One region of the Streptomyces sp. H51 genome, then DNA from elsewhere that is predicted to be linked to it. Evidence: riboswitches for the same ligand, from Rfam matches in the RefSeq annotation. Region 1 holds a riboswitch; the other holds the start of a gene.
The links. Region 1 has a riboswitch for glycine ahead of gcvP (aminomethyl-transferring glycine dehydrogenase). Riboswitches for the same ligand answer to the same signal wherever they lie in the genome.
Positions count from the first base shown of each region.

Region 1 (15,057 bases):
GGTCGGGGAGCATCATCGGTTCGTTTCCCACAGGAGGCCCCCGGGTGGAGGTCCAGGAGACACGCGTCCAGACGGACCGGGTCCTCACCATCCCCAACATCCTCAGCATGGCGAGGCTCGTCGGCGTACCGCTCTTCCTGTGGCTGATTCTGAGGCCGGAGTTCGGCGGACCCAAGAGTGACGGCTGGGCGCTGCTGGTGCTTGCGCTGAGCGGAATCAGCGACTACCTGGACGGCAAGCTCGCGCGGCGCTGGAACCAGATCAGCAGCCTCGGCCGGCTTCTGGATCCCGCGGCCGACCGGCTCTACATTCTCTCGACTTTGGTCGGCCTGACCTGGCGCGAGATTCTGCCACTCTGGTTGACCGCTGCACTTCTGGCGCGGGAGCTGGTTCTGCTGGTGATGGTGGGCATCCTCAGGCGGCACGGCTATCCGCCACCGCAGGTGAACTTCCTGGGGAAGGCAGCCACCTTCAACCTGATGTACGCCTTCCCGCTACTCCTGCTCAGTGACGGAACGGGATGGATCTCGTCACTCGCTGCTATTTTCGGATGGGCGTTCGCGGGATGGGGTACAACCCTCTACTGGTGGGCAGGAGTCCTCTACGTGGTACAAGTCCGCCGCCTGGTTCGTGCGGACGCCATGGCCGATTGAACTCACCGATTGTGCGGTCGTAGCGGCTCGATGGCCCCTAGCGAAAAAGTGCGCGACAATCTGGACGGGTGAAGTCGGCTAGACCGTCGTCTCTTGGAGGAGGACGCTTCCGACATGAAGGCCGTCGTGATGGCCGGAGGCGAAGGCACGCGCCTTCGCCCCATGACCTCTAGCATGCCCAAGCCGCTCCTGCCGGTGGCCAACCGGCCGATCATGGAGCATGTGCTGCGGCTGCTCAAAAGGCATGGGCTGAACGAGACCGTCGTAACCGTCCAGTTCCTGGCCTCCCTGGTCAAGAACTACTTCGGTGACGGTGAAGAGCTCGGAATGGAGCTCTCCTATGCCAACGAGGAGAAGCCACTCGGTACCGCCGGAAGCGTCAAGAACGCCGAGGAGGCGTTGAAGGACGATGCTTTCCTCGTCATCTCCGGCGATGCCCTGACCGACTTCGACCTCACCGAGCTGATCAATTTCCACAAGGAAAAGGGCGCCCTGGTCACGGTCTGCCTGACACGTGTGCCGAACCCGCTGGAGTTCGGCATCACGATCGTCGACGACGAGGGCAAGGTCGAGCGCTTCCTCGAGAAGCCGACCTGGGGCCAGGTCTTCTCGGACACCGTGAACACCGGCATCTACGTCATGGAGCCCGAGGTCTTCGACTACGTCGAAGCCGACGTGCCCGTCGACTGGTCCGGAGACGTCTTCCCTCAGCTGATGAAGGAGGGCAAGCCGATCTACGGCTATGTCGCGGAGGGCTACTGGGAGGACGTCGGCACGCACGAGAGCTACGTCAAGGCGCAGGCCGACGTGCTGGAGGGCAAGGTCGACGTCGAGATCGACGGCTTCGAGATCTCCCCCGGCGTATGGGTGGCGGAGGGCGCCGAGGTGCACCACGACGCCGTACTGCGCGGTCCGCTCTACATCGGGGACTACGCCAAGGTCGAGGCGGGCGCCGAGATCCGCGAGCACACCGTCGTCGGCTCCAACGTCGTCGTCAAGAGCGGGGCCTTCCTGCACAAGGCCGTGGTGCACGACAACGTCTACGTGGGCCAGCACAGCAACCTGCGCGGCTGCGTGGTCGGCAAGAACACCGACATCATGCGGGCGGCGCGGATCGAGGACGGCGCGGTCATCGGAGACGAGTGCCTGATCGGTGAAGAATCGATCGTGCAGGGCAACGTGCGCGTGTACCCGTTCAAGACCATCGAGGCCGGCGCCTTCGTCAACACCTCGGTGATCTGGGAGTCCAGAGGCCAGGCGCACCTCTTCGGGGCCCGCGGCGTCTCCGGCATCCTGAACGTGGAGATCACCCCCGAACTCGCGGTGCGGCTCGCCGGCGCCTACGCCACGACCCTCAAGAAGGGGGCGACGGTCACGACGGCCCGCGACCACTCCCGTGGTGCCCGCGCGCTCAAGCGGGCGGTCATCTCCGCGCTGCAGGCCAGCGCCATCGACGTACGCGACCTGGAGAACGTGCCGCTGCCCGTGGCCCGGCAGCAGACCGCGCGGGGCAGCGCCGGCGGCATCATGATCCGGACCAGCCCCGGGGTGCCGGACTCCGTGGACATCATGTTCTTCGACGGGCAGGGCGCGGACCTGTCACAGGCCAGCCAGCGCAAGCTCGACCGGGTGTTCGCGCGGCAGGAGTACCGGCGCGCGTTCCCCGGCGAGATCGGGGACCTGCACTTCCCGTCCAGCGTCTTCGACTCGTACACGGGATCGCTGCTGCGCAACGTGGACACGACCGGGGTCTCGGAGTCCGGGCTCAAGGTCGTCGTCGACGCGTCCAACGGCAGTGCCGGCCTCGTGCTGCCCAGTCTGCTGGGCAAGCTGGGAGTGGACTCGCTGACCGTCAACCCCGGACTCGACGAGTCGCGGCCCACGGAGACCGCCGAGGTACGGCGCGCGGGCCTGGTGCGGCTCGGTGAGATCGTCGCATCCTCGGGCGCGGCGTTCGGCGTGCGCTTCGACCCGGTCGGTGAGCGGCTGTCGCTGGTCGACGAGAAGGGGCGGATCGTCGAGGACGACCGCGCCCTGCTGGTCATGCTCGACCTGGTGGCGGCCGAGCGGCGCAGCGGGCGTGTGGCGCTTCCGGTCACCACGACGAGGATCGCCGAGCAGGTGGCCGCGTACCACGGTACGCAGGTGGAGTGGACGACGACCTCGCCGGACGACCTGACCCGGGTCGGCGGCGACGAGTCGACCATCTTCGGCGGCGACGGCAAGGGCGGTTTCATCGTCCCCGAGTTCAGCAGCGTCTTCGACGGCACCGCGGCCTTCGTGCGGCTGATCGGGCTGGTGGCGCGGACACAGCTCACCCTCAGCCAGATCGACGCCCGCATCCCGCGGGCGCACGTCCTCAAACGCGATCTGGCGACCCCGTGGGCCGTGAAGGGGCTCGTCATGCGGCGGGTCGTCGAAGCGGCCGGAGACCGCTTCGTGGACACCACCGACGGGGTACGGGTGGTGGAGACCGACGGGCGCTGGGTCATGGTGCTGCCGGACCCGGCCGAGGCCGTCACCCACCTGTGGGCGGAGGGGCCCGACGACGCGTCCGCCCAGGCCCTGCTGGACGAGTGGGCGGCCGTCGTGGACAGCGCCGGCCGCTGAGAAGCGCACCAGGCGGGCGTGCCGGACACGCGTCCCGGAAGGGGCCGGTCCGGCACGTCGGTGGGGCCATTCGGAGGTAGCGGGCGCGACGTGCGACGATGTGCGGCATGCCGCAGCAGCCCCCCGTTCGGAGTACACCCACGCGCCCTTCGCGGCCGGACGCGTCCATGTCGCTGCTCACCAACGTCATGGACCACAGCCTCGACGACGGCTACGCCGAGGCGGCCGACCGTAAGCGGGCCGCGGGCGCGGGCGGTGTGCCGAAGCCCCTGCGGGCCAGGCTCGGGCTGGCCGGGGGGCTGGTGCTCGCCGCCCTCGTGGTCACCGTCGGCGCCGCACAGGCGCGCGTGGCGGCTCCCGTCGTCGCCAAGGAGCGCCAGGAACTGATCGACCGGATCGACCGCGAGACCACGGCGGCCGACAAGCTCGAGAACTCCGTCGACGAGCTGCGCCGCGACGTGAGCGCGCGGCAGCGCGAGGCCCTCAGGCAGAGCGGCGGGGACCGGACCGAGTTGGTGGGCATCCTCTCGGGCGCCGTGGAGGTGCACGGACCGGGGGTGAAACTGGTCGTCGACGACGCCAAGGAAGCCACCACCGGGGGCGACGGCGACCCGCGCGAGACCTCCGGATTCTCCGACACCGGGCGGGTGCGCGACCGGGACATGCAGCGTGTGGTCAACGGGCTGTGGGAGTCCGGCGCCGAGGCGGTCTCCATCAACGGGCAGCGGCTGACGGCGCTGTCGGCCGTCCGGGCCGCGGGCGACGCGATACTGGTCGACAACAAGCCACTCGTGCCGCCGTATACGGTGCTCGCTGTGGGGGACGGCCAGAGACTCAGCACCAGGTTCCAGGACAGCGCCGACGGGCTGTATCTGCATGCCCTGCAGCAGAACTACGGCATCCGGACCGCCATCTCCGTGGAGGGGGACCTCCGGCTGCCCGCCGCACCGAGTGTGATCGTCCGCACAGCACAGCCGCACACCGAGAAGACCGAGAAGACTGAGAAGGGCACATCGTGATCGCCGTACTGGGCCTCGTCGTGGGAGTCGTGGCCGGACTGTTGGTCCGGCCTGAGGTTCCGGCGGTCGTCGAGCCTTACCTGCCGATCGCCGTCGTCGCGGCGCTGGACGCCGTCTTCGGAGGACTGCGGGCCATGCTCGACGGCATCTTCGACGACAAGGTCTTCGTGGTGTCCTTCCTGTCCAACGTCGTCGTCGCCGCGCTGATCGTGTTCCTGGGCGACAAGCTGGGCGTGGGGGCCCAGCTGTCCACCGGTGTCGTGGTCGTCCTCGGCATCCGGATCTTCTCCAACGCCGCGGCGATCCGCCGGCACGTGTTCCGGGCGTGAGGCCGATGAGCGACAAGGACGAGACGCCCGCGAACAGGCTGCGCGAGGAACTGCCCGAAGAGGTCCCGGCGCCGGCCCCGCCCCCCGCTCCCCGTACCCCCGCTGCCTCCGGGAACGGCCCGGAGAACGCCCCCGAGGGCGAAGCCGCCTCCGAGGCCGGGCTGACGGGACGGCAGCGGCTGGCGAAGGGGCTGTGGCCGCCGCGCGTGACCCGGGCCCAACTCATCGTCGCCCTGCTGCTGTTCGGTCTCGGCTTCGGTCTGGCCGTGCAGGTCGCCTCCAACAGCGACAGCGACAGCGCCCTGCGTGGCGCGCGTCAGGAGGATCTCGTCCGCATCCTCGATGAACTGGACGACCGCACACAACGTCTTGAAGACGAGAAGCAGGGGCTCGAGAAGCAGCGCGACGAGCTGGAGAACAGCTCGGACCAGGCCGAGGAGGCACGCAGGCAGACGGTCCAGAAGGAACGTCAACTGGGCGTCCTGGCGGGCACGGTGGCGGCTCAGGGCCCCGGCATCACCATGACGATCGAGGACCCGAAGGGAACGGTCGAGGCCGACATGCTGCTGGACGCGATCCAGGAGCTGCGCGCGGCGGGCGCGGAGGCGATACAGGTCAACGACGTGCGCGTCGTCGCGAGCACGTACCTCACCGAGTCGGGCAAGAGCGTGAGCGTCGACGGGAACAAGATCAACGCGCCCTATCGTTTCAAGGTCATCGGCAAGCCGGAGGACTTGGAGCCGGCGCTCAACATCCCTGGAGGCGTGGTGCAGACCCTCGAGAAGGAGCAGGCCACCGTTACCGTCGAGCGGTCGGACAAGATCGTCGTGGACGCCTTGCGAGCTGCGAAGCAGCCTGACTACGCTCGGTCGTCCGCCCAGTGAACCGGCGGTGCATGGGGGCCGTCCGGCAAGGGCATGAGGTTGCGGGGGGTCGGCGCACCGAAGGGGTGGCGCGTGGTGGAAACTGTCTGGTGGATACGGACGTTGTGAAGTTGTCCGGGTCGGCCGGCGTATGCAGTCAGGGTTCGTCCTGCCCCACGGGCGGGTCTGTTTCGGTCAAGGGGAATCGCCCGTGAAGTTGTTTGCGAAGTTGTTCGGCAAGAGCGCGCGAGAGGGCGGCGACAACGCGACGGCCCGCCATCGCGCACAGTCCGATGCGGAGGGCCAGCGCCCGCTGTTCCGGGACCAGGTCGCTGGTCCGGGCGGTGACATTTCCGGAGGCCAGGGCGCGGCGTCTGTTGACCCCGCGCAGTCCGGCGGCATAGGTTTCGGGCAACCGTCAACCTCAAGTACGGGTGGAGGGTTTTCCCCTATGTCGGCCCTGGTGTGTACGAGGTGCGGTAACCGCAACGCGGAGAGCAGCCGCTTCTGCTCGAACTGCGGCGCGCCGCTGCGGGCGGGCGCGGTCGCCGAGCGGCCGTCGGAGACGACGTCCACGATCTCCATCTCCGGTCTCGAGGCCTACGACGCCGAGGCCACCGGCCAGACGCCGATCCCGGCGCTGTCCCCGGAGGCGCAGGCGGCCGTGGACGCCCTGCCGCTGGGCTCGGCGCTCCTGGTGGTGCGCCGCGGGCCGAACTCGGGCAGCCGCTTCCTGCTGGACAGCGACCTGACCACGGCCGGGCGTCACCCGCAGAGCGACATCTTCCTGGACGACGTCACGGTCTCGCGCCGGCACGTGGAGTTCCGCCGCGCCGCGGACGGCTCGTTCACGGTGGCCGACGTGGGCAGCCTGAACGGCACGTACGTCAACCGCGAGCGGATCGACCAGGTCGCGCTGCACAACGGCGACGAAGTGCAGATCGGCAAGTACCGGCTGGTCTTCTACGCGAGCCAGCAGGGCTACTGACCCTCCTCCGGACGCGGTCCGGGGAGACCCCCAGGGAAGGTCCATGCTTCGATCACCGAGCGGCGGTGCCGGGCACGGCGCCGCCGCCAGGGACGGCGGCCTGATGAGCATCGGCTCGGTGCTGAACGTGCTGCGCGAGGAGTTCCCCGAAGTCACCATCTCCAAGATCCGCTTCCTGGAGTCGGAGGGCCTCATCGAGCCCCGGCGGACCCCGTCGGGGTATCGCAAGTTCAGCGCGCAGGACGTCGAGCGCCTCGGTCACGTCCTGCGGATGCAGCGGGACCACTATCTGCCGCTCAAGGTGATCCGCGAGCACCTGGAGGCCATGGAGCGCGGTGAGGCCGTGCCGCTGCCCGCGCTCGGCCGGCAGCGGGACGGCGAGACCGTCCAGGAGGCCGCCGAGCAGCCCACGGCGGCCCGGATCGGCCGGGCGGAGCTGCTGGCGGCCGCCGGGATCGGGGAAGAGGAACTCAGGGAGTGGGAGTCCTACGGGCTCGTCGTTCCGCTGCCGGACGGGGCCTACGACGCGGAGGCGGCCACCGTCGCCTCGCTCGTCGTCGAACTGGGCCGGTTCGGGATCGAGCCCCGGCACCTCAGGGCGATGCGGGCCGCGGCCGACCGCGAGGCCGGACTCATCGACCAGGTGGTGGCCCCGCTCAAGCGCCACCGCAATCCGCAGACCAGGGCTCACGCCGAGGCCCGCACGAAAGAGCTGGCCGCGCTCACGGTCAGGCTCCACACGGCGCTCGTGCAGACCGCCCTCGGTGTGCGCCTGCCCTGAGCGGACCCGCCACACGGCCGGGATCGGCCACCCGTTCCCTGCCCGACTACCCAAACGTCCCGGGCACGGCCTAGGGTTGCTGTGTGAACGAGCTCGATGTCGTAGGTGTCCGGGTGGAAATGCCCTCCAACCAACCGATCGTGCTCCTGCGTGAAGTGGGAGGCGACCGTTACCTCCCCATCTGGATCGGGCCGGGGGAGGCGACGGCGATCGCCTTCGCCCAGCAGGGCATGGCCCCCGCACGACCGCTGACCCACGACCTGTTCAAGGACGTGCTGGAGGCCGTCGGCCAGGAGCTCACCGAAGTGCGCATCACGGACCTGCGTGAGGGCGTCTTCTACGCGGAGCTGGTCTTCGCCAGCGGGGTAGAGGTGAGCGCCCGCCCGTCCGATGCCATAGCGCTGGCCCTGCGCACCGGAACGCCGATCTACGGCAGCGACGGGGTGCTCGACGACGCCGGCATCGCGATCCCCGACGAGCAGGAGGACGAGGTGGAGAAGTTCCGCGAATTCCTCGACCAGATCTCGCCGGAGGACTTCGGCACCAGCAGCCAATGAGGCGGGGCCGGTCCGGCGGGCGCCCCGGTGCGCCACGCGGGCCGGTGCACGGCCCGACAGGGGCCGGCCGCGGGTCTGCCGCCTGCGACGGCCTGCGGACGGTGAGGGCGTCCTGCGGCCTGCCCGGAGCGCATTCGGCTAGCCTTTCCCCGCGGTTGGCTGCGGGAAACCACTCGTAGGGTGATTATCACTCGGCGTGCCGAGTGTGGCGGTCGTTGACGCACCCCTGGTGGCTGCCTACCGTCGAGAAGGCAGGTCAAGGACGGAGGTCGGCGTGAGAAGCAGCGGCGACGGTACGGCTGGGGGTGCCCCCGGACACGGTCCCGGGGCGAGCGGTCCGTACCCTTCCCCGAGCTCTCGGCTCCGTGCGAGCGGGGAATACCCCCATCACGGCAGCGCGGCCGACCACGTTCCGCAGCGACCGGCGGCCGTGCCGAGCAGCGGAGGGGCGACGTCCATGGCGTCCGAGGAGATCGGCTACCGCGGTCCGACGGCCTGCGCGGCCGCCGGCATCACTTACCGGCAACTGGACTACTGGGCCCGTACCGGCCTCGTCGAGCCCAGCGTGCGCCCCGCCTACGGCTCGGGGACACAGCGGCTCTACAGCTTCCGTGACGTGGTCGTCCTGAAGATCGTCAAGCGCTTCCTGGACACCGGGGTGTCGCTGCAGAACATCCGCACCACCGTGCAGCACCTGAGGGAGCGCGGCTTCCGTGACCTGGAACGCATGACGCTGATGAGCGACGGCGCCACGGTCTACGAGTGCACCTCTCCCGACGAGGTCCACGCGTTGCTCCAAGGGGGTCAGGGCGTCTTCGGGATCGCCGTGGGCGTGGTGTGGCGGGACGTGGAGAACGCGCTGTCGCAGCTGCACGGGGAGCGCGTCGACACCGGCGAGACCCTCGTCGGGCACAATCCCACGGACGAGCTGGCACGGCGGCGCAACCGGGCGGTGTGAGGCCGGGCCCTCGTGCCCGCGACGTTGTCAGTGGCGTAGGGCAGCATCGGACATGTGAGAACCGCGCCCACGATCCTGCATCTCGACATGGATGCCTTCTACGCCTCGGCGGAGCAGGCAGCCAAGCCGAGTCTGCGCGGGAAGGCCGTCGTCGTGGGCGGGCTCGGGCCGCGTGGGGTGGTCGCCACCGCGTCGTACGAGGCCCGGGTCTTCGGGGTCCGCTCCGCCATGCCGATGGCGCAGGCCCGGCGGCTGGCGCCGAACGCGGCGTACCTCGTGCCGCGCTTCGCCTTCTACCGGTCGATCAGCGAACAGGTGATGGGGCTGTTGCACGCGCTGTCGCCGCTGGTGGAGCCGCTGAGCCTGGACGAGGCGTTCGTGGACCTGGAGGCCGGGGACGCCGCCTGGGACGAGGCGTCGGCGCGGCTGGTGGGGGAGCGGCTGCGCGCCGACATACGCGGCCTGACCGGGCTCACCGGGTCCGTGGGGCTCGCCGCCTGCAAGATGCTCGCGAAGATCGCCTCCGAGGAGGCCAAGCCCGACGGGCTGGTGGTGATCGAGCCGGGCACCGAGCGGGCCCTGCTCGAGCCGATGCCGGTGCGGATCCTGCCGGGTGTGGGACCGGCGACCGGGGACCACCTGCGGCGGGCCGGCATCACCACGGTCGGCGACATCGCCGAGGCGGGGGAGGACGAGCTGGTGCGGCTGCTGGGCAAGGCCCACGGACACGCCCTGTACGCCATGGCGCTGGCGCGCGACGACCGGCCGGTGGTGGCCGAGCGGGAGGCGAAGTCGGTGTCGGTCGAGGACACCTACGACGTCGACATCCACGACCGGATCCGGGTGGGCACGGAGGTGGGGCGGCTGGCCGACCGCTGCGTACGGCGGCTCCGCGCGGCCGGGCTGTCCGGACGGACCATCGTGCTGAAGGTCCGGCGCTACGACTTCTCCACGCTGACCCGTTCGGAGACGTTGCGGGGGCCGACCGACGATCCGGCGGTCGTGCGGGAGGCCGCCGCGCGGTTGCTGGAGTCGGTGGACACCACGGGAGGCGTGCGGCTGCTGGGGGTGGGGGTGAGCGGGCTGGCCGACTACACGCAGGAGGACCTGTTCGCGCAGGCGGCCGGGGAGCGGGACCGGGAGAGCGGGCAGCCGGACGAGCCCGAGGAGCTGCCGGTGGAGCGGCGGACGGCTCCGGCGGAGCGGCGCTGGCCCGCCGGGCACGACGTACGGCATGCCGGGTTCGGGCACGGGTGGGTACAGGGGAGCGGGCTCGGACGGGTGACCGTGCGGTTCGAGACGCCCGGCTCGCAGCCCGGGCGGGTGCGGACGTTCCGGGTCGACGACCCCGACCTGGAGCCGGCCGATCCGCTGCCGCTGGTGCCGCTGATGGCGGAGGGAGCGCGGGAACAGGTGGCCGGGGAGCCGTCCTATGCCTCGTCCGAGCCGGCCAGCCTGCCGAAGTCGTGGTCGGCGTCGTCGAAGGCGGACGGCGGGGCGACGTCCAGGCCGTAGTGGTGGTAGAGCTGCAGCTCCTGCTCGGGGGAGAGATGGCGGCCGACGCCGAAGTCGGGGGCGTCCTTGATCAGGGAGCGGTCGAAGGGGACGTGCAGGGCGCCCTCCACCAGTTCGCTGGGCTCCAGTGGGACGAAGGCGTCCCGGGAGAACAGTCCGGTGCGTATGGCGGCCCACTCCGGCAGACCGGTCGCGTCGTCGAGGTAGACCTCGTCGACGGTGCCGATCCTGGTGCCGTTGCGGTCGAACGCCTTGCGGCCGATCAGGTTGCGCGGATCGATGTCGGTCTGCACGGGCCCTCCTCCTGGTCGCACTCGTCATCACTACGAAAGAGCACAACGCGGCGGGCGGCCACTCGAAGGCCGGGGTGTCGTGCCCGCTGGTAGGCTGACTACGGCTGCTGACCCCGTGCGGGAGAGTCCTCCGGACATCACCGGAGGCGCCGAAGGAGCAAATCCTCCCCGGAATCTCTCAGGCTCACGTACCGCACGGACGAGGTCACTCTGGAAAGCAGAGCGGGTGTCGCCACGACCCCCGCTCTCACCGACGGTGCAAGCCGCAAGCCCTCGGGCGGCCCGGTGAAGCTCTCAGGTTGAGATGACAGAGGGGGAGGCCGTCCGGGTACCCGCGCCGTGGTGCCCCTCGAAGGTCGCGCAAGACCAGGAGGCCTCCGCAATGACCGCCCACCGCATTCCGCTCTCCGAGCTCGAGCAGGGCATCCCCTTCGAACAGCGCCACATCGGGCCCGACCAGGAAGCGCGGGCGAAGATGCTCGCCCAGGTCGGGTACGGCTCGCTGGACGAGCTCACCGCCGCCGCGGTGCCGGATGCGATCAAGAACGCCGACGCCCTCGACCTGCCGGGCGCGCGCACCGAGGCGGAGGTGCTCGCCGAACTGCGGTCGCTGGCCGAGCGCAACCAGGTCCTCGACTCCATGATCGGGCTCGGGTACTACGGCACGTTCACCCCGCCCGTCATCCTGCGCAACGTGCTGGAGAACCCGGCCTGGTACACGGCCTACACGCCCTACCAGCCGGAGATCTCCCAGGGCCGCCTCGAGGCGCTGCTGAACTTCCAGACCGTGGTCGCCGACCTCACCGGCCTGCCGACCTCCGGCGCCTCGCTGCTGGACGAGGGCACGGCGGCCGCCGAGGCCGTGGCGCTGTCCCGGCGCATGGGGAAGAACAAGAAGGGCCTCTTCCTCGTCGACGCCGACGCGCTGCCGCAGACCATCGCCGTGATCGAGACCCGCGCCGAGCCGACGGGCGTCGAGGTCGTGGTGGCCGACCTCAGCGACGGCATCCCGGCCGAGATCGCCGCGCGCGAGATCAACGGCGTGCTCGTCCAGTACCCCGGCGCCTCCGGTGCCGTACGCGACATCAAGCCGGTCATCGACCAGGCGCACGAGCTGGGCGCCCTGGTCACCGTGGCCGCCGACCTGCTCGCGCTGACGCTGCTGAAGTCGCCCGGCGAACTCGGCGCGGACATAGCGGTCGGCACGACCCAGCGGTTCGGCGTGCCCATGGGCTTCGGCGGTCCGCACGCCGGCTACATGGCCGTGCACGAGAAGTTCGCGCGCAGCCTGCCCGGGCGTCTGGTGGGCGTCTCCGTCGACGCCGACGGGAACAAGGCCTACCGGCTCGCGCTGCAGACGCGTGAGCAGCACATCCGCCGGGAGAAGGCCACCAGCAACATCTGCACCGCCCAGGTGCTGCTCGCCGTGATGGCCGGCATGTACGCCGTCTACCACGGCCCCGAGGGGCTGAAGGGCATCGCCCGGCGCACCCACCGGTACGCCGCGATCCTCGCCGAGGGCCTCCGGGCCGGCGGGGTCGACGTCGTGCACGGCGCCTACTTCGACACCCTGACCGTCCGCGTCCCGGCGAAGGCCGGCGAGGTCGTCGCCGCCGCGCGGCGGGGCGGGGTCAACCTGCACCTCGTCGACGCCGACCACGTCCTGATCGCCTGCGACGAGACGACCACGCGGGCGCGGCTGGACGCCGTATGGGCGGCTTTCGGCGTCGAGGGCGACGTCGAGGCGCTGGACACGGCGGCCGGGGACGCGCTGCCGGAGGCGCTGCTGCGCACCGACGGCTACCTCGACCACCCCGTCTTCCACCAGTACCGCTCCGAGACCGCCATGCTGCGCTACCTGCGCCGCCTGGCCGACCGTGACTACGCGCTCGACCGCGGCATGATCCCGCTGGGCTCCTGCACGATGAAGCTCAACGCGACCACGGAGATGGAGCCGATCACCTGGCCCGAGTTCGGGCAGCTGCACCCCTTCGTGCCCGTGGAGCAGGCGCAGGGCTACCTCACCCTCATCCACGAGCTGGAGGAGCGTCTCGCCGAGGTCACCGGCTACGACAAGGTGTCCCTCCAGCCCAACGCCGGGTCCCAGGGCGAGCTGGCCGGCCTGCTCGCCGTGCGCGGCTACCACCGCGCCAACGGCGACGAGCAGCGTACGGTCTGCCTGATCCCGTCCTCCGCGCACGGCACCAACGCCGCCAGCGCCGCGATGGCCGGCATGAAGGTCGTCGTCGTGAAGACCGCCGAGGACGGCGAGATCGACGTCGCGGACCTGCGGGCCAAGATCGAGCAGTACCGCGACGAACTGGCGGTGCTGATGATCACCTACCCGTCGACGCACGGCGTGTTCGAGGAGCACGTCGCCGACATCTGCGCCCAGGTGCACGAGGCGGGCGGGCAGGTGTACGTGGACGGCGCCAACCTCAACGCCCTGGTCGGCCTGGCCAAGCCGGGCCACTTCGGCGGTGACGTCTCCCACCTGAACCTGCACAAGACGTTCTGCATCCCGCACGGCGGCGGTGGCCCCGGCGTCGGCCCGGTCGGGGTGCGCGCGCACCTGGCGCCGTACCTGCCGAACCACCCGCTGCAGCCGGAGGCCGGTCCGGAGACCGGCGTGGGCCCCGTCTCGGCGGCTCCCTGGGGGTCGGCGGGCATCCTGCCCATCTCCTGGACGTACGTCCGCCTGATGGGCGGTGAGGGGCTGAAGCGGGCCACGCAGGTGGCGGTGCTGAGCGCCAACTACGTCGCCAAGCGCCTGGAGCCGCACTACCCGGTGCTGTACACCGGCCCCGGCGGCCTGGTCGCGCACGAGTGCATCATCGACCTGCGGCCGCTGACCAAGGCGACCGGCGTGAGCGTCGACGACGTCGCCAAGCGGCTGATCGACTACGGCTTCCACGCGCCGACCATGTCGTTCCCGGTGGCCGGGACGCTGATGATCGAGCCGACCGAGTCCGAGGACCTGACCGAGCTCGACCGGTTCTGCGACGCGATGATCGCGATCCGCGCGGAGATCGAGAAGGTCGGCTCCGGCGAGTGGCCCGCCGAGGACAACCCGCTGCGCAACGCGCCGCACACGGCGGCCGCGCTGACCGGCGAGTGGGAGCACGCCTACACCCGCGAGGAGGCCGTCTTCCCGGCCGGCGGCTCCCCTGCCGACAAGTACTGGCCGCCGGTGCGCCGCATCGACCAGGCCTTCGGCGACCGCAACCTGGTGTGCTCGTGCCCGCCGCCGGACGCCTACGAGGACTGACGGCGGAGGCGTGACCGACCGCGGTCACGGCCGGCCGCGGCGCCGGACGCACGGTGAGAGGGCCCCGCTTCGGCGGGGCCCTCGCGCGTCATGCCGTCGCCAGCGCGACCTCGGTCGACTTGATCAGGGCCACCACGGGGGTGCCGGTCGCCAGCGCCAGGTCCTGTGCGGCGTCCTCGGTGATCGCGGAGGTCAGCTCGCCGCCCTCCACGGCGACCTCCACCGAGGCCATCGCGCGGCCGGCGGTGATGCCGGTGACCGTGCCGGGGAGCCGGTTGCGGATGGACAGACCCTCGACCGGGCCGGTGGCGAGGGCCACCTCCGTCGACTTCACCAGCGCGTGGACGGCGGAGCCCGCCTCGAGTCCGAGTTCCTCCACGGCGTCCAGGGTGATCGCCGCGGTGAGGTCCTGTCCCCCGGCGAGACGGACCTTGACGGTGGCCATCACCTTGCCGCGGGTGACGTCGGTGACGGTGCCGGGGAACTGGTTGCGGATGCTCAGGGTCATGGTCGCCCACCGTAGTGGGCGGGGTGCGTCAGGCCGGGTAGGCGTGCGTCTGCGTCGCCTTGACCGTCGCCCAGACCGGTGCGCCGGGGTGCAGGCCGAGCTCGGCCGCGGCGACCGTGGTGAGGTCGGCGGCCAGCGGGAGCTCGCCGGTGAGGTCCACGCGGATCTGGTCGCCGTGGGTCTCCAGGCCGGCCACCTCGCAGTGCCAGAGGTTGCGGGCGCTGGAGCCGGTGGGGCGGGTCCGGTGCAGGGTGACGGCGCCGGGCGGGAAGGCCACGAAGGCCGGGCCGGAGAGCACCTCGGTCGTGGTGACGGACGGTCCGGCGTCCAGCCGGACGGTGTGGCCGTCGGCCTGCCCGCGGTAGAGGTTCAGCCCGACCAGCTGGGCGATGTAGTCGGTGCGGGGGCGACGGGCGATGTCCGACGGGGCGCCCTCCTGCACGACACGGCCGTGCTCGACGACCACCAGGCGGTCGGCCAGCACCATGGCGTCCAGCGGGTCGTGCGTGACCAGGACGGCGACGGCCTCGAAGTCGGCCAGGTGGCGGCGGAGCCGGGCGCGGACCTCCAGCCGGGTGCGCGCGTCGAGCGCGGCCAGGGGTTCGTCCAGCAGGAGCAGCCGGGGCCGGGTGGCCAGGGCGCGGGCGAGCGCGACGCGCTGGGCCTGGCCGCCGGACAGCCGGCGCGGCTTGACGCCGGCGTGGTCGGCCAGGCC
Region 1 covers NZ_JAYMHD010000060.1:141-15,197, forward strand. The annotation lists gene VKA29_RS20405 (CDP-alcohol phosphatidyltransferase family protein) at 45-653, shown strand; gene VKA29_RS20410 (mannose-1-phosphate guanyltransferase) at 768-3,263, shown strand; gene VKA29_RS20415 (DUF881 domain-containing protein) at 3,371-4,282, shown strand; gene VKA29_RS20420 (small basic family protein) at 4,279-4,611, shown strand; gene VKA29_RS20425 (DUF881 domain-containing protein) at 4,617-5,495, shown strand; gene VKA29_RS20430 (FHA domain-containing protein) at 5,626-6,462, shown strand; gene VKA29_RS20435 (MerR family transcriptional regulator) at 6,506-7,243, shown strand; gene VKA29_RS20440 (bifunctional nuclease family protein) at 7,327-7,800, shown strand; gene VKA29_RS20445 (MerR family transcriptional regulator) at 8,075-8,758, shown strand; gene VKA29_RS20450 (DNA polymerase IV) at 8,813-10,273, shown strand; gene VKA29_RS20455 (PRC-barrel domain-containing protein) at 10,189-10,566, opposite strand; glycine riboswitch at 10,675-10,770, shown strand; gene gcvP (aminomethyl-transferring glycine dehydrogenase) at 10,949-13,834, shown strand; gene VKA29_RS20465 (TOBE domain-containing protein) at 13,923-14,342, opposite strand; gene VKA29_RS20470 (ABC transporter ATP-binding protein) at 14,371-15,057, opposite strand, start outside.

Region 2 (15,057 bases), on a different contig from region 1:
ACTTCGTCTCCGGAGCAGCGCCGGCGCACCGGCTTGAGCGGTTCTCCTTCGCACCGGTGGTGGACGCCGGTCAGTTCGCCGACCAGCCGAGCCGGCTGCTCGACGCGCGCAGTCGGATCGTCCCGTTCAGCGGCCGGGAGGAGGAGCTGGCCACGCTGGCCGACTGGCGCGACGCCGGCACCGCTGCGCTGTCCGCTCTCCTGCTCCACGGCCCCGGCGGTGAAGGGAAGACGCGGCTGGCGGCGCGGTTCGCCGAGTTGTCGGCCGCGGCCGGGTGGGAGGTGGTGCAGGCCCGGCACCACGCCACTGCCGAGCGCCCGGGAGAGGAACCGGGCCGGGCCGGGGCCCACGGACTGCTGGTGATCGTCGACTACGCCGACCGCTGGGCACACCCGGAGCTGGTGGAGCTGCTGCGTGATCCGCTGCTGGACGGTCCGGCCGTGCGGGTGCTGCTGATCGGCCGGACCGTGCAGTGGTGGGCGGCGCTACGGGGAGAACTGCGGTCGGTCGGCGCCGCGGTGACGGACCTGCCGCTGGGCCGGTTCGCCGACAGCATGCCGGACCGGTCGCGGGCGTTCGCAACCGCCCGCGACCGGTTCGGTGCCGTGCTGGGGGTGACCGGCCCGGTCACCGAGACCGTGCGTGGACTTGACGGCCCCGCCTACGGCCAGGTGCTGACGCTGCACATGGCCGCCCTCGTCGCGGCGCTCACCGCCAGGTATCCCGGCGGCCCGATGCCGGACAGTGTCGAGGGCATCGCCGCGTACCTGCTGGACCGTGAGCGCATGGGGTGGCGTCGGCTGTACGGATCGCGGCTCCAGGGAGAGGAGTTCGACACCTCGCCGACGGTGATGGCACGCGCGGTGTTCGCCGCGGTCCTCGGCGGTGCGGTCTCGTACGACGGTGGGGTCGCCCGGCTCGACCGTCTCGGACTGGCGCCGGTCGACCGGGTTCTCACGGACCACCGGTTCTGCTATCCGCCGCTGAATCGCGCCCAGGTGCTGGAGCCGCTCCTTCCCGACCGGCTGGCCGAGGACTTCGTCGCCCTGCTGCTGCCCGGCCACGAGGTCTCCGGCTATGACCCGGACCCCTGGGCCACCACGGTGCCGCGCGCCCTGCTCGGCATCGACGAGCCGGACGCGCCTGTTCCGCCTTGCGTCGGCCGCGCGGTCGTGGTGCTCGCATCGGCCGCGGACCGCTGGCCGCATGTGGGCGCGGAGCTGGGCGCGCTGCTCCGAGAACGACCGGACATCGCCGTCCGGGCGGGCAGCGCGGCGCTGGTCGCGCTCAGCGAGGCCGCATACGTCGACACCGACGTGCTGCTCGACATCGAGATGCGGTTGCCCGAGGGACGCCAGGTCGAGCTGGACGTGGGCGCGGCGGCGGTGACCGACCGGCTGGTCCGGGAGCGTGTGGACGACACGAGCCGACTGCAGGACGCCGCGTCCTGGTACTCCCGGCTCGGTGTGCGCCTGGCGTACTCCGGGCGCAAGGAGGAGGCGATCCGCGCCAACCACCAGGCTCTGGCCGCCCTGCACCGGCTCGACGAACTCGACCCGCAGACCTACGGGAGCGAGGTCGCGCTGTGCACGATGGACATCGGCGGCTACCTGTCGGACCTGGGACGGCACGGAGAAGCCGTCGGTTTCACCCGACGAGCGACCGAACTGCTGCGCGCGGCCGTGGACGACGGGCAGCGGGAGTGCCTCCCCCATCTGGCCCTGGCCTGGGCCAACTACGGCAACCAGTTGCAGAACACCGGGCGGCGCACCGAGGCCCTGGCGGCCGCCCGGGAGGCCGTTCAGATCTACCGGGGGCTGGCGGGAACCGACTTGGCCGATCCGCCGCGGCTCGCGTTCGCGCTCAACGGGCTCGGCACCCGCCTGCTGGCGGTCGGCCAGGACCGGGCCGCGCTGAAGAACCTCAGCGACAGCGTGGCGATTTACAGGGAGTTGACGGACGCCGCCCCACAGGCGCACCTGCCCGGTCTGGCACGGGCGCTGACCAATCTCGGCACCGCGCACTTCCGGCTCCGGCACGGCGTCGAGGCGCTGCACTTCGCCGAACAGGCGGTGAGGATCCGCCGCGACCTGGTCGCCCTGAACCCACAGGCCCACACCGCCGACCTCGCCCTGTCCCTGCTGAACCACGCGGGCCGGCTGTCCGACGTCGGCCGGGACGAGGAAGCGGTCACCGTGGCCGAGGAGGCCGTGAACCGGGCCAGGAGGCTGTTCCGGGCCGACCGCGTCGCGCACGCGGGCATCCTGGCGCACGCGCTGGCGAGTCACGGAGCGGTACTCGCGCAGGTGGACCGGGACGAAGCGGTGGCATCCCTGAACGAGGCCGTCGAGCTCTACGAACGGCTGGTGCTCGTCGACGACGGGTACGAGTCGCCCTTGGACGTGGTCAGGCACAACCTCCGGGCCCTCGGCGCCGCCGGCCGTCCTCCCGCCCCGGCCAAGTCCGACGCCGAGGTGGTGAACGCTTTCAACGAGGCCGTGCGGCTGGTGAAGGCCGGCCGGAGGGCGGAGGCGGAGGAGCCCTGCCGCCGCGCGGCCGAGGCGGGCCTGCCCGAGGCGATGTACAACCTCGGTCATCTGTACCGGGAACTCGGGCGGACGGCGGACGCGAAGTCCTGGTGGACCCGGGCCGTCGCCGCCGGTGTCACAGCCGGCTGCCACGACCTGGGCGTCCTGCACTGGAAACTGGAGGATCGGGACACGGCACGGCGCTGGTTCCGCCGGGGCGCCGAGGCGGGCGCGACGAACGCCATGGTGTCACTGGGCGCGGCCCTGTGGGACGACGGGGACCTCACGGCGGCCGAGCACTGGTTCCGTACCGCCGCACAGGCCGGCGATCCCGACGGCGACCACCGGCTGGGCCTGTTGCTGGCGGAGCAGGACCGGCCCGCCGAGGCGGAGAACTCCTTCGCGCGAGCCGCCGAGGCGGGGCACGCCGAGGCCATGCGGTCCCTGGCCGACCACCGGATGCGGCACGGCCGGGTCACCGACGCCCAGCGCTGGTGGCGCATCAGCGACGCCCGGGGGGAACCGGCCCGGAAGCCGCCGTCCCCACCCGAGCCGGAACCTGACCATCCTCTGCCGCGCGCCGCCCGCGAACGCGGCATGCCGGCCCTGGCCCTGCTGCCCGAGCAGAGTGTGGATCTCGCGACCGAGCTGCTCAACCGGAGGGTGGCGGCCCTGGTCGAGACGGACCGGCTCGAGGAGGCCGTCGCCCTCTACCAGGACGAGGCGACCGCCCAGGAGCGTCTCCTGGCCGCGACCCGGGACGGAAGCCTTCCGTCCCTCGGTCCCACCATGCTCCACAGCATGCTCCGCCGGCGGGCGGTGATCCTCGTCGGCCTGGCGCCCCTGGAACAGGCGCTGGACCGCACCGACGACGCGTTGGCGCACAGCGAGGAAGCCGTCACGACCCTGGGCGCACTCGCCGCGCGTGGCGGAGACGTCATGCCTCACGCCCGCGCCCAATGCGTGTTCGCGGCGGTCCGCGCCGCCGCCGGCACCGACATCGAGCGGGCGACCACGGCCGTCGACGAGGCGATCACCACTTTCACCCGGCACGCTTCCGCGTCCGAGGATGTCCAGGACGACCTGCGCAGGGTGGCCACCCTTGTGAAGGCCGACCTCCTCGACCACGCCGGCCGGCACCGGGAAGCCGCCCAGCTGCGCCACCCGCTCCGCACGGAGCGCGATGGCGACGGGCGGACTTGACGGGTTGCCGCGACGCGGGGGCCGCTCACCCCACACCTCGGCGGGGAAGGCCGCGGCAGCGCTGGAAGAAGCGGACGCGCAGGCCGGGGACTGCCTCCCTAGCACTCGATGATGTTCACCGCGAGGCCGCCGCGCGCCGTCTCCTTGTACTTCACCGACATGTCGGCGCCGGTGTCCTTCATCGTCTTGATGACCTTGTCCAGGGACACCTTGTGCGAGCCGTCGCCGCGCATCGCCATCCGGGCGGCCGTGACCGCCTTGACCGCGGCCATGCCGTTGCGTTCGATGCAGGGGATCTGGACCAGGCCGCCGACCGGGTCGCAGGTGAGGCCGAGGTTGTGCTCCATGCCGATCTCCGCGGCGTTCTCGACCTGTTCGGGCGATCCGCCGAGCACCTCCGCCAGCGCGCCCGCCGCCATCGAGCAGGCGGAGCCGACCTCGCCCTGGCAGCCGACCTCGGCGCCGGAGATGGAGGCGTTCTCCTTGAAGAGCATGCCGATCGCGCCGGCCGCGAGCAGGAAGCGGACCACGCCGTCCTCGTCGGCGCCGGGCACGAAGTTCATGTAGTAGTGCAGGACCGCGGGGATGATGCCCGCCGCGCCGTTGGTGGGGGCGGTGACGACCCGCCCGCCGGCCGCGTTCTCCTCGTTCACCGCCATCGCGTAGAGCGTGATCCACTCCATCGCGTGCGCCAGCGGGTCACCCTCGGCGCGCAGTTGGCGGGCCGAGACGGCGGCGCGGCGGCGCACCTTCAGGCCGCCCGGCAGGATGCCCTCGCGGGACATGCCCCGCGACACGCACTCCCGCATCACCCGCCAGATCTCCAGCAGCCCGGTCCGGATCTCCTCCTCCGTGCGCCAGGCCCGCTCGTTCTCCAGCATCAGCGCGGAGATCGACAGGCCCGTCTCCCCGGTCAGGCGCAGCAGTTCGTCGCCCGTGCGGAAGGGGTACTTCAGGACCGTGTCGTCCAGCTTGATGCGGTCCGCGCCCACCGCGTCCTCGTCGACGACGAAGCCGCCGCCCACCGAGTAGTACGTCTTCGACAGCAGTTCGGCGCCGGAGGCGTCGCGGGCCCGCAGGATCATGCCGTTGGCGTGGTACGGCAGCGCCTTGCGGCGGTGCAGCACCAGGTCCTTGTCGAAGGAGAACGGGATCTCGTGCTCGCCGAGCAGGCGCAGCCGGCCCGACTCCCTGATGTCCGCCACCCGCTGGTCCGCCGTCTCCACCTCCACCGTGCGCGGGGATTCCCCCTCCAGCCCCAGCAGCACCGCCTTCGGGGTGCCGTGGCCGTGGCCGGTCGCGCCCAGGGAGCCGTACAGCTCGCCGCGCACGGACGCGACGGCCTCCAGCAGGCCCTCGTTGCGCAGCCGGCGGGCGAACATGCGGGCTGCGCGCATCGGGCCGACCGTGTGGGAGCTGGACGGGCCGATGCCGATCGAGAACAGGTCGAAGACCGAGACGGCCACGGTGACTCCTCGGGAACGGGGCTGTGGGAGGTGCGGGAGGGTGTTCGCGCGGTGCCCCACTCGGCTACGAGTGTGCGGGGCACCGCGCGGAACGGAACCACGGGTCCGGACACCCTTCCGGACGGGTGCCCGGAAGGACGGGCCCGGAAGGCGTCCGGAAGGACCTACTTGTTCAGACCGGGGTACAGCGGGTGCTTGTCCGCCAGCGCCGTCACCCGGGCCTTCAGCGCCTCCGCGTCGTAGGACGGCTTCAGCGCCTGCGCGATGACGTCCGCCACCTCGGCGAAGTCCTCGGCCCCGAAACCGCGGGTGGCCAGGGCGGGCGTGCCGATGCGCAGGCCCGAGGTGACCATCGGCGGGCGCGGGTCGTTCGGGACGGCGTTGCGGTTGACCGTGATGCCGACCTCGTGGAGCCGGTCCTCGGCCTGCTGCCCGTCCAGCTCGGACTCGCGCAGGTCGACCAGGATCAGGTGCACGTCCGTACCGCCGGACAGCACGTTCACCCCGGCCTCGCGGGCGTCCGCCGCCGTCAGGCGCTCGGCGAGGATCCGCGCGCCCTCCACCGTACGGCGCTGGCGCTCCTTGAACTCCTCGCTCGCCGCGACCTTGAAGGACACCGCCTTGGCCGCGATCACGTGCTCCAGGGGACCGCCCTGGAAGCCCGGGAAGACGGAGGAGTTGAGCTTCTTCGCGAAGTCCTTCTTCGCGAGGATGATGCCGCCGCGCGGTCCGCCCAGCGTCTTGTGCGTGGTGGAGGTGACGACGTCGGCGTGCTCCACCGGGTTCGGGTGCAGACCGGCGGCGACCAGACCGGCGAAGTGGGCCATGTCGACCCACAGGTACGCGCCGGCCTCGTCCGCGATCCGGCGGAACTCGGCGAAGTCCAGCTGCCGCGGGTACGCCGACCAGCCCGCGATGATCACCTTGGGCCGGTGCTCCTTGGCCAGCCGCTCGACCTCGGCCATGTCGACCAGTCCGGTCGCGGGGTCCACGTGGTAGGCCACCACATTGAACTGCTTGCCGGAGAAGTTCAGCCGCATCCCGTGGGTCAGGTGGCCGCCGTGCGCGAGGTCCAGGCCGAGGATGGTGTCCCCGGGCTGGGCCAGCGCGAACAGGGCGGCCTGGTTGGCGGAGGCGCCCGAGTGCGGCTGGACGTTGGCGTACTCGGCGCCGAACAGGTCCTTGACCCGGTCGATGGCGATCTGCTCGGTGACGTCGACGTGCTCGCAGCCGCCGTAGTAGCGGCGGCCGGGGTAGCCCTCGGCGTACTTGTTGGTGAGGACCGAGCCCTGCGCCTCCATGACCGCGAGCGGGGCGAAGTTCTCCGAGGCGATCATCTCGAGCGTGGACTGCTGGCGGCGCAGCTCGGCGTCGACCGCGGCGGCGACCTCCGGGTCGAGCTCGTGCAGGGGCGTGTTCAGTACGGACATGAAGGGACGACTCCTCAGCCGGCGGTGTGGGCGGCGTACTCGTCGGCGGAGAGCAGGTCGGACGGCTCCTCGGCGACACGCACCTTGAACAGCCAGCCGCCCTCGAAGGGGGCCGAGTTCACCAGCGACGGGTCGTTGACGACGTCCTCGTTGACCTCGGTGATCTCACCGGTGACGGGGGAGTACAGGTCGGACACGGACTTGGTCGACTCCAGCTCGCCGCAGGACTCGCCCGCGGTCACCGTGGAGCCGACCTCGGGGAGCTGGGCGTAGACGACGTCGCCGAGCGCGTTGGCCGCGAACTCGGTGATGCCGACCGTCGCGACGCCGTCCTCGGCGGCCGACAGCCACTCGTGCTCCTTGCTGTAACGCAGCTGCTGCGGGTTGCTCATGGCCTGAATTCTCCTGTACGCGGGGGACTGCTGATGAGTGGGGGACTGCGAGGAACGTGCGTGACCAGGCGCGATGTGCGCTGTGTCACGCGCGCGCGGCTACGACGGTGTCACTTCTGCCGCTTGTAGAAGGGCAGCGCCACGACCTCGTACGGTTCGTGGGTGCCCCGGATGTCCACACCGACCCCGGGGGTGCCCGGCGCCGCGTGCGCGGCGTCCACGTACGCCATGGCGATCGGCTTGCCCAGCGTGGGGGAGGGGGCGCCGGAGGTGACCTCGCCGATCACCTCGCCGCCGGCGACGACCGGGTACCCGGCGCGCGGGACGCGGCGGCCCTCGGCGACCAGGCCGACGAGGACGCGCGGCGGCTCGGCGGCGGCCCGGTCGGCGGCCTCCCGCAGGGCCGCGCGACCCACGAAGTCGCCCTCCTTGCCGAACTTCACGACCCGGCCGAGCCCGGCGTCGAACGGCGTCACCGACGTGCTCAGCTCGTGCCCGTACAGCGGCATGCCCGCCTCCAGGCGCAGCGTGTCGCGGCAGGACAGGCCGCAGGGGACCAGTCCGGCGGGCGCGCCCGCCTCGGTCAGCGCCTGCCACAGCTTCTCCGCGTCGGACGGGGCGACGAACAGTTCGAAGCCGTCCTCACCGGTGTAGCCGGTGCGGGCGATCAGGGCCGGCACGCCCGCGACCGTGCCGGGCAGGCCCGCGTAGTACTTCAGGCCGTCGAGGTCGGCGTCCGTGAGGGACTTCAGAATGCCGGGGGACTCGGGGCCCTGGACGGCGATCAGCGCGTAGGCGTCCCGGTCGTCGCGCACCTCGGCGTCGAAGCCGGCGGAGCGTTCGACGAGGGCGTCCAGCACGACCTGGGCGTTGGAGGCGTTGGCCACGACCAGGTAGTCGGTCTCGGCCAGCCGGTAGACGATCAGGTCGTCGAGGATGCCGCCGTCCTCGCGGCAGATCATGGTGTAGCGGGCGCGGCCCGTCCGCACGCCGCCGATGTCGCCCACCAGGGCGTGGTCGAGCAGGGCGGCGGCCTGCGGGCCGGTGACGGCGATCTCGCCCATGTGGGAGAGGTCGAACAGGCCCGCCCGGGTGCGTACGGCGTTGTGCTCGTCGCGCTCGGAGCCGTAGCGAAGCGGCATGTCCCAGCCGGCGAAGTCGGTCATCGTCGCGCCGAGCGAGCGATGCAGGGCGTCGAGGGCGGTGTGACGGATTTCGGTACTGCTCATCGGTCGGTCGTCTCCCCAGGGCATGACAGCGAGGTCGTTCCTCCCCATCTGTCATCGGAACCTGAGAGGTTCGCCATGACCAGGGACGGGATCACGGCTTGCACCTTGGGTGGAGCCGCTGGTCGACAGCGGCCCGCTTTTCAGATGTGCCTCGCCCGCGCGGTAACGGGGCCTGAGAGATTCAAGGGAGGGACTTGCTCCTTCGGCGTCCCGGTGAGGCGCACGTGGCGACGCGAAACGTGGCGACGCGTACGTGCTGCCGGGAACTCTCCCGCGCGGATTCAAACGGCCGGTATGCAGTTGGCGGGCACATCATCGCACGCTTCGCCGGATGGTGGGCGGGCGGCTACTTGTGACAGGCCTGTGGCCGTAAACGCACCGAACCGGGAGACAGTGTGGATTACCTTCTTTTTACATTCGGTGGGGAGAAGCTCTCTGAACCCCGCAGGGAGGACGATCACGGTGACAAGGCCCACGGCGTATGCGACGACCTCGGCTCTCGCGCTGCCCGACCAGCCCGCGGCTCCGGCCCGCGAGCGGTACGCGGCCCGGCCGGCGCCGGTCGTCCGCGACCTGCGCGAGCGATCCGGCCGCAGCCCGCACGCCCTGCTGTTCGGTTCCCGCGACGTCGTCGTGGTCACCGGACTGCCCGGCAGCGGCAAGTCCACTCTGATGGAGCGGGCGGTGGTGGGCGTCCGCATCGACTCCCAGGACGCCCGCGACCGCTGGGAGCGCCGCGTGCCGCGCTTCCTGCCCTACGCCGTCTACCGCCCCCTGGTCCGCCTCGCCCACTACGCGGGGCTGCGCCGCGCCCTGCGCTCCGGCGAGGGCGTCGTCGTGCACGACTGCGGCACGCAGGCGTGGGTGCGCGGCTGGCTCTCCCGGGAGGCCCGCCGCCGCGGCGGCACCCTGCACCTGCTCCTGCTCGACGTCGCGCCCGAGGCCGCGCTGGAAGGGCAGCGGGAGCGGGGCCGCGGCGTCTCCCGCTACGCCTTCGCCCGGCACCGCGCGGCCGTGGCCCGCCTGCTCCGGGCGGTGGAGCGCGGCGATCTGCCCGACGGCTGCGGCTCGGCGATCCTCCTGGACCGCCCCGCCTCCGGAGTCCTCCGCAGAATCGCCTTCACCGGCTGACCATTGCTCATTGCGCGTTGCCCACTGCCCGCGGCCACCCGTCGCGGCGCGTGCGTCCGCCGCCGGACGCCACCCGCCGCGGCGCGGTGCGCACGCCCACCGCACCGCGCGTTGCCGTGCGCCCGCCCGGCGTCACGCCCCGGCCCGCCCGGCGGCATCGCCGCACCGGAGCCTTCGGTGAACCGGCCGTCGGCAGCGGCACCCCGCTGGCCGCCACCGGCCCGGCACCGGCTCCCCGCAGTCCTGCGGGCGGGCTCGGGCGCTGTGGCCGACGGCCTCCCCGGGGCGCTGTGGCCGGCCGGTCCGGCCTCCGCCGGCATGGCGACGGGTCCGGCCTCGCCGGCAAGGCGACCGGTCCGGCCTCCGCCGGCATGGCGGTCGGCGTGGCGGTCGGCCTCCGGCCGTCGTCGGCATGCCGACCTGCGTCCGGCCGGCGCCGGGCCGTCCGTCCCCGGCCGGCCGGGGCGCGAGCGCGGTTTGGGTTCCCGGGCGGCCGGCACCGGCACCCACCGGCACCGGCACCGGCCGGCACCGGCACCGGCCGGCACCGGCACCGGCCGGCACCGGCACCGGCCGGCACTGGCACTGGCACCGCACCACCCGTCGGCAGCGGACCGCCGGCCCTCGCGGGCCCGCGTCGGCACGCCGGTCGTACAGCCCGCAGCCGGCGTCGGCTCATGGGCCGACCGCCGGGCGGGCGTTACCCGTTAGCCTTTTCAGCCACAGCAGGTTCCAAGCAGGCGGTAGGCAGATGGACTTCCCGGCGGCGGGCTTCCCCGCGGACATTCCGGCACAGGCGCACCCCCATCCGCACGGCGGATGGCCCGGCAACGAGCTGGAGGAGGTGCTCTCCGCCTCCCTCGGCGTGCCCACCGCCGGCGGGCGGATCGTCGAGGTGCTGGGGCGCAGCTTCGTATGGGTGCCGCTGCCCAACGGCGGCGGCCCGGACAGCGGCCCCCTCGACCTGCCCACCCTCGAGATCGACGGGCAGGCGTACGTGCCGGTCTTCAGCTCGGAGGAGCAGTTCCGCCAGGTCGTCGGCAACCACATGTCGTACACCATCGCGCCGGCCGTCGAGTTCGCCCGCGGCCTGCCGCCGCAGGTCGGCATCGCCGTGAACCCGGACGGCGTGGTCGGCGTCCCGCTCCCGCCGGCCGCGGTGGCCGAGCTGTGCCGCGCCGGCCGCACCCCGCTGGACGGCCCCGGTGCCGGCGGCCGGGTCCGCCTCTTCGAACCGGACTGGCAGGACGACCCGGTCGACTTCCTCGCCGCGGCCGCCGCGGAGTTCGCCGACACCGGCGTCGTCACCACGGCCCGCCGGTGCCTGGCCGCGATCGAGACCGCGGACCCGGCGATGTTCGTGGGCGTGGAGCTGTCCCAGTGGGAGGGGGACTTCAGGGCGCTGCCCCTGGAGGCCCTCGGCCGGGCGCTGGCCAAGGTCCCCACCCGGTGGCCGGTGAACCTGGTCCTGCTGGACGTGACCGACGACCCGGTGGCGGTCTGGATGCGCGACCAGGTCCGGCCGTTCTACTCGAGGGATCACCTGTAACCGCCGCCGCACGGGCAGCCCGCCCGCAGGGACGGGGAACACCCCGCGGCCGGCCCCGGCGGACACGTACTCGCCGCCGGTCGCGGAGCCCCGACCCCCCGGGCGCTTAAGCTGGTTTCATATCCGCAGCAACTTTCAGGAGGGGCGGTACAGGTGAGCGCCAGCGGCACCACGACCGGCCAGGTCGAGCACATGCTGCGCCAGGTGACGCCCGGGCGCTACGACGCCTACGAGGCGCTGCTCAGGGCGCTCGCGACCCCGTCCTCCGGCCAGGTCTGGATGCTGCTCTGGCACGGCCAGGCCGGGTCCCCCGACGCCCAGTACGGGAACATGGAGGTCGACGGCTTCAGCTACGCCCCCTGCGTGACCTCCGCGCAGGAGCTGTCGGCCAGTGGCTGGAACCGATCCTACGAGGTCGTCGACGGGCTCGACGTGGCCCGCACCCTGTACCCCGACCACTACGGCCTCTGGCTCAACCCGCACGCCCCCGGCGGCGGCGTCGGCATCCCCTGGCTCGACCTGCGCCGCATCGCCACCGGACTCGACCGCCAGCCGGCGGGCCCGCTGCGCCTGTCCGAGCCCGGGATCGAGATCCCGCAGTTCTACGCGCTGCTCGCGCAGAACGCCCACCGTACCCCGGCCGTCCGCTCGCTGCGCCGCGCCTGGGTGCAGCCCGCGCTCGGGGCGCCGTACCTCGCCATCGGCCTGGACGTGTACGACACCTCGCCGCCCGCGGTGGACTCGGTGCGGGCGATGATGCAGCAGTCCATCGGGGCGGTGCCGGACGGCCTGCCGGTGTCGACCGTGGCGATGTCCGACGGCCACGACCCGGTCGCGATGTGGCTGCGGGCGAACGCCCGCCCCTTCTACGACCGAGAGGCGCACGTGGCCCCCGCGCAGGCTCCGGCAGCCGGATACGGTTATCCGCCGGCTCACGGCGCATACTGAGACGACCTCACAGCCCTCCCGCAGGGGGTGCTGTTCTTCGCGCGTAGATGGCGGCGTAAGATCCTCCCGTGTCCCATATAGCCACACCCGTCCCTGTCCGGCCCTCGCTACCCACTGTCCGGATAACGGAACCCTCCAGCCCGCATCACGTTTACGCATCCTTTCCCCGTCAAGTCTGGCAACAGATCGCCAAAGCGTTGAAGACTCCCGCTCCAGGGGCTTTCGCCCCTGTGTACGACGGACTGATGACGCCGCTACAGCGGCAAGTGCGGGCCGGCTACCGCCGGTTGAGAGGGGTCCCTGCCAGATGACGGCACCATTGCACGAGCCGACCGCGGAAGCGGCCCCGAGCGCGGCCGAGGAAGCGGCGGTTGCCAGCGCCGGAGCGAAGGCCGTACAGGGGCGCTCCCTGGGCCGGATCGCCTGGGAGCGCCTGAAGCGGGACAAGCTCGCCCTCACGGGCGGCGTCGTCGTGCTCGTCCTCATCGCGCTCGCCCTGCTCGCACCGGTGATCACCAGCCTGCTCGGTCAGGACCCGGACGCCTACCACGAGAGCCTGATCGACCCGCTCTACGGCACCCCCAAGGGCTCGCTGGGCGGCATGAGCGGCGAGCACCTGCTGGGCGTCGAGCCGGTCAACGGCCGCGACATCCTCGCCCGCATCCTCTACGGCGCCCGGGTCTCGCTCCTGGTCGGCTTCCTGTCCGCGGTGGTCGCCGTCGTCCTCGGCACCGTGCTGGGCATCCTGGCCGGCTTCTTCGGTGGCTGGGTCGACTCCGTGATCAGCCGCGTGATGGACGGCCTGCTGGCCTTCCCGCAGCTGCTGTTCACCATCGCCCTGGTCTCCGTCATGCCGGGCAACATGCTGGGCCTGACCGGTTCCAGCGTGCGAGTCTTCGTGATGATCCTGGTCATCGGCTTCTTCGGCTGGCCCTACATCGGACGCGTGGTGCGCGGCCAGACGCTCTCGATGCGCGAGCGCGAGTACGTCGAGGCCGCCCGATCGCTGGGCGCGGGGCGGTTCTACATCCTGTTCAAGGAGCTGCTGCCCAACCTGGTCGCCCCGATCATCGTGTACACGACGATGATGATCCCCACGAACATCCTCACCGAGGCGGCCCTCAGCTTCCTGGGCGTCGGCGTCAAGCCGCCCACGTCCTCGTGGGGGCAGATGCTCTCCAGCGCGATCGACTACTACGAGTCGGACCCCATGTACATGGTGGTCCCGGGCGTGGCGATCTTCATCACCGTCCTCGCCTTCAACCTCTTCGGCGACGGCGTGCGCGACGCGCTGGACCCGAAGGGCTCCCGCTGAACCGCCGTACCGCAAAGCGTCCCGTGGCACCTGCACGGGGTCTCTCATCAAATCCGGAGGATCCGAGATCGTGACTACCCAACGCACCTCAGGGCGGCGTAAGCAGGCTTTGGCCGCTGCTGCCGCGGTCGCCGCGCTGCTGACCACGGCAGCGTGCGGCGGCGGCGACGACAGCAACAACAACGGTGGTGGGTCGGAGACCGGTGCGGCCGGCTTCGACGCCGCCAACAACAAGGTCGCCCAGGCGTCGCTCGCCAAGAAGGGTGGCACGCTGAAGTTCGGTGGCGCCCAGGACGCCGACTCGTGGGACACCACGCGCGGCTACTACGGCTTCATGTGGAACTTCGCCCGCTACTACAGCCGTCAGCTCGTCACGGGCAAGACGGAGCCGGGCAAGGCCGGCGCCGAGCTGACCCCGGACCTCGCGGACGGCCTCGCCAAGGTCACCGACGACGGCAAGACCTACACGTACCACCTGCGTGACGGCGTCACGTGGGAGGACGGCAAGCCGATCACGTCCAAGGACGTCAAGTACGGCATAGAGCGCGTGTGGGCGCAGGACGTGCTGTCCGGCGGTCCGACCTACCTGAAGGACTTCCTGGACCCGAAGGGCACGTACAAGGGCCCGTACAAGGACACGTCCAAGGACAAGCTGGGTCTGAAGGCGATCGAGACGCCCGACGACAAGACGATCGTCTTCCACCTGCCGAAGGCCAACTCGGACTTCGAGGAGGTGCTCGGCCTGGTGTCGGCGTCCCCGGTCCGCCAGGACAAGGACACCAAGTCCAAGTACGGCCTGCGCCCGTTCGCCTCCGGCCCGTACAAGTTCGCGTCGTACAGCCCGGGCAAGGACCTGACCCTGGTGCGCAACGAGAACTGGAAGCAGGCCTCGGACCCGATCCGCAAGGCGTACCCGGACAAGATCACGGTCAAGTTCTTCTCGGACGCCAACCAGCTCGACCAGCGCCTGCTCAACGGTGACCTGGACCTGGACATCAACCAGACCGGCATGTCGCCGCAGGGCCGCACCACCGCCCTGAAGCAGCACAAGGCCAACCTGGACAACCCGGTCTCCGGCTACATCCGTTACGCGGTCTTCCCGCAGAGCGTGAAGCCGTTCGACAACATCCACTGCCGCAAGGCCGTGATCTACGGCGCCGACCACGTGTCGCTGCAGACCGCCCGTGGTGGCCCGGTCGCCGGTGGCGACATCGGCACCAACATGCTGCCGCCGTCCGTCCCGGGTGCCGAGGGCCAGAAGTACGACCCGTACGAGCTCGCCGGCGCCAACAAGAACGGCAACGCCGCCAAGGCCAAGGAAGAGCTGAAGGCCTGCGGCAAGCCGAGCGGCTTCTCCACCACCATCGCGGTCCGCAACAACAAGCCGGTCGAGGTGGCCACGGCCCAGTCGCTGCAGGCGTCGCTGAAGAAGGTCGGCATCAACGCCCAGATCGACCAGTACGACGGCTCGCAGACCGCCGGCATCATCGGCAGCCCGTCGAACGTCAAGAAGAAGAACTACGGCATCATCATCATGGGTTGGGGCCCGGACTTCCCGACCGTCCAGGGCTTCGGTCTGCCGCTGTGGGACAGCAAGTACATCCTGCAGAGCGGTAACAACAACTACGCCCTGATCAAGGACAAGACGATCGACGGCCTGTTCGACCAGTACGTCACCACGCTGGACGACGCCGGCAAGACCAAGATCTCCTCGGACATCAACCACAAGGTCATGGAGGGCGGTTACTACCTGCCCTTCGTCTTCGAGAAGTTCATCAACTGGCGCTCGGACAACCTGGCGAACGTCTACACGTCCGACAACTACAGCGGCCAGTACGACTTCGTCAACCTCGGCCTGAAGTCCGC
Region 2 covers NZ_JAYMHD010000083.1:25,016-40,072, forward strand. The annotation lists gene VKA29_RS32770 (tetratricopeptide repeat protein) at 1-3,731, shown strand, start outside; gene VKA29_RS32775 (L-serine ammonia-lyase) at 3,830-5,197, opposite strand; gene glyA (serine hydroxymethyltransferase) at 5,362-6,627, opposite strand; gene gcvH (glycine cleavage system protein GcvH) at 6,642-7,019, opposite strand; gene gcvT (glycine cleavage system aminomethyltransferase GcvT) at 7,130-8,248, opposite strand; glycine riboswitch at 8,399-8,532, opposite strand; gene VKA29_RS32795 (AAA family ATPase) at 8,711-9,379, shown strand; gene VKA29_RS32800 (enhanced serine sensitivity protein SseB) at 10,131-10,928, shown strand; gene VKA29_RS32805 (enhanced serine sensitivity protein SseB C-terminal domain-containing protein) at 11,082-11,876, shown strand; gene VKA29_RS32810 (ABC transporter permease) at 12,184-13,191, shown strand; gene VKA29_RS32815 (ABC transporter substrate-binding protein) at 13,262-15,057, shown strand, end outside.
Region 2: linked by a shared signal. The riboswitch ahead of gcvT (glycine cleavage system aminomethyltransferase GcvT) and the one ahead of gcvP (aminomethyl-transferring glycine dehydrogenase) in region 1 are both predicted to bind glycine.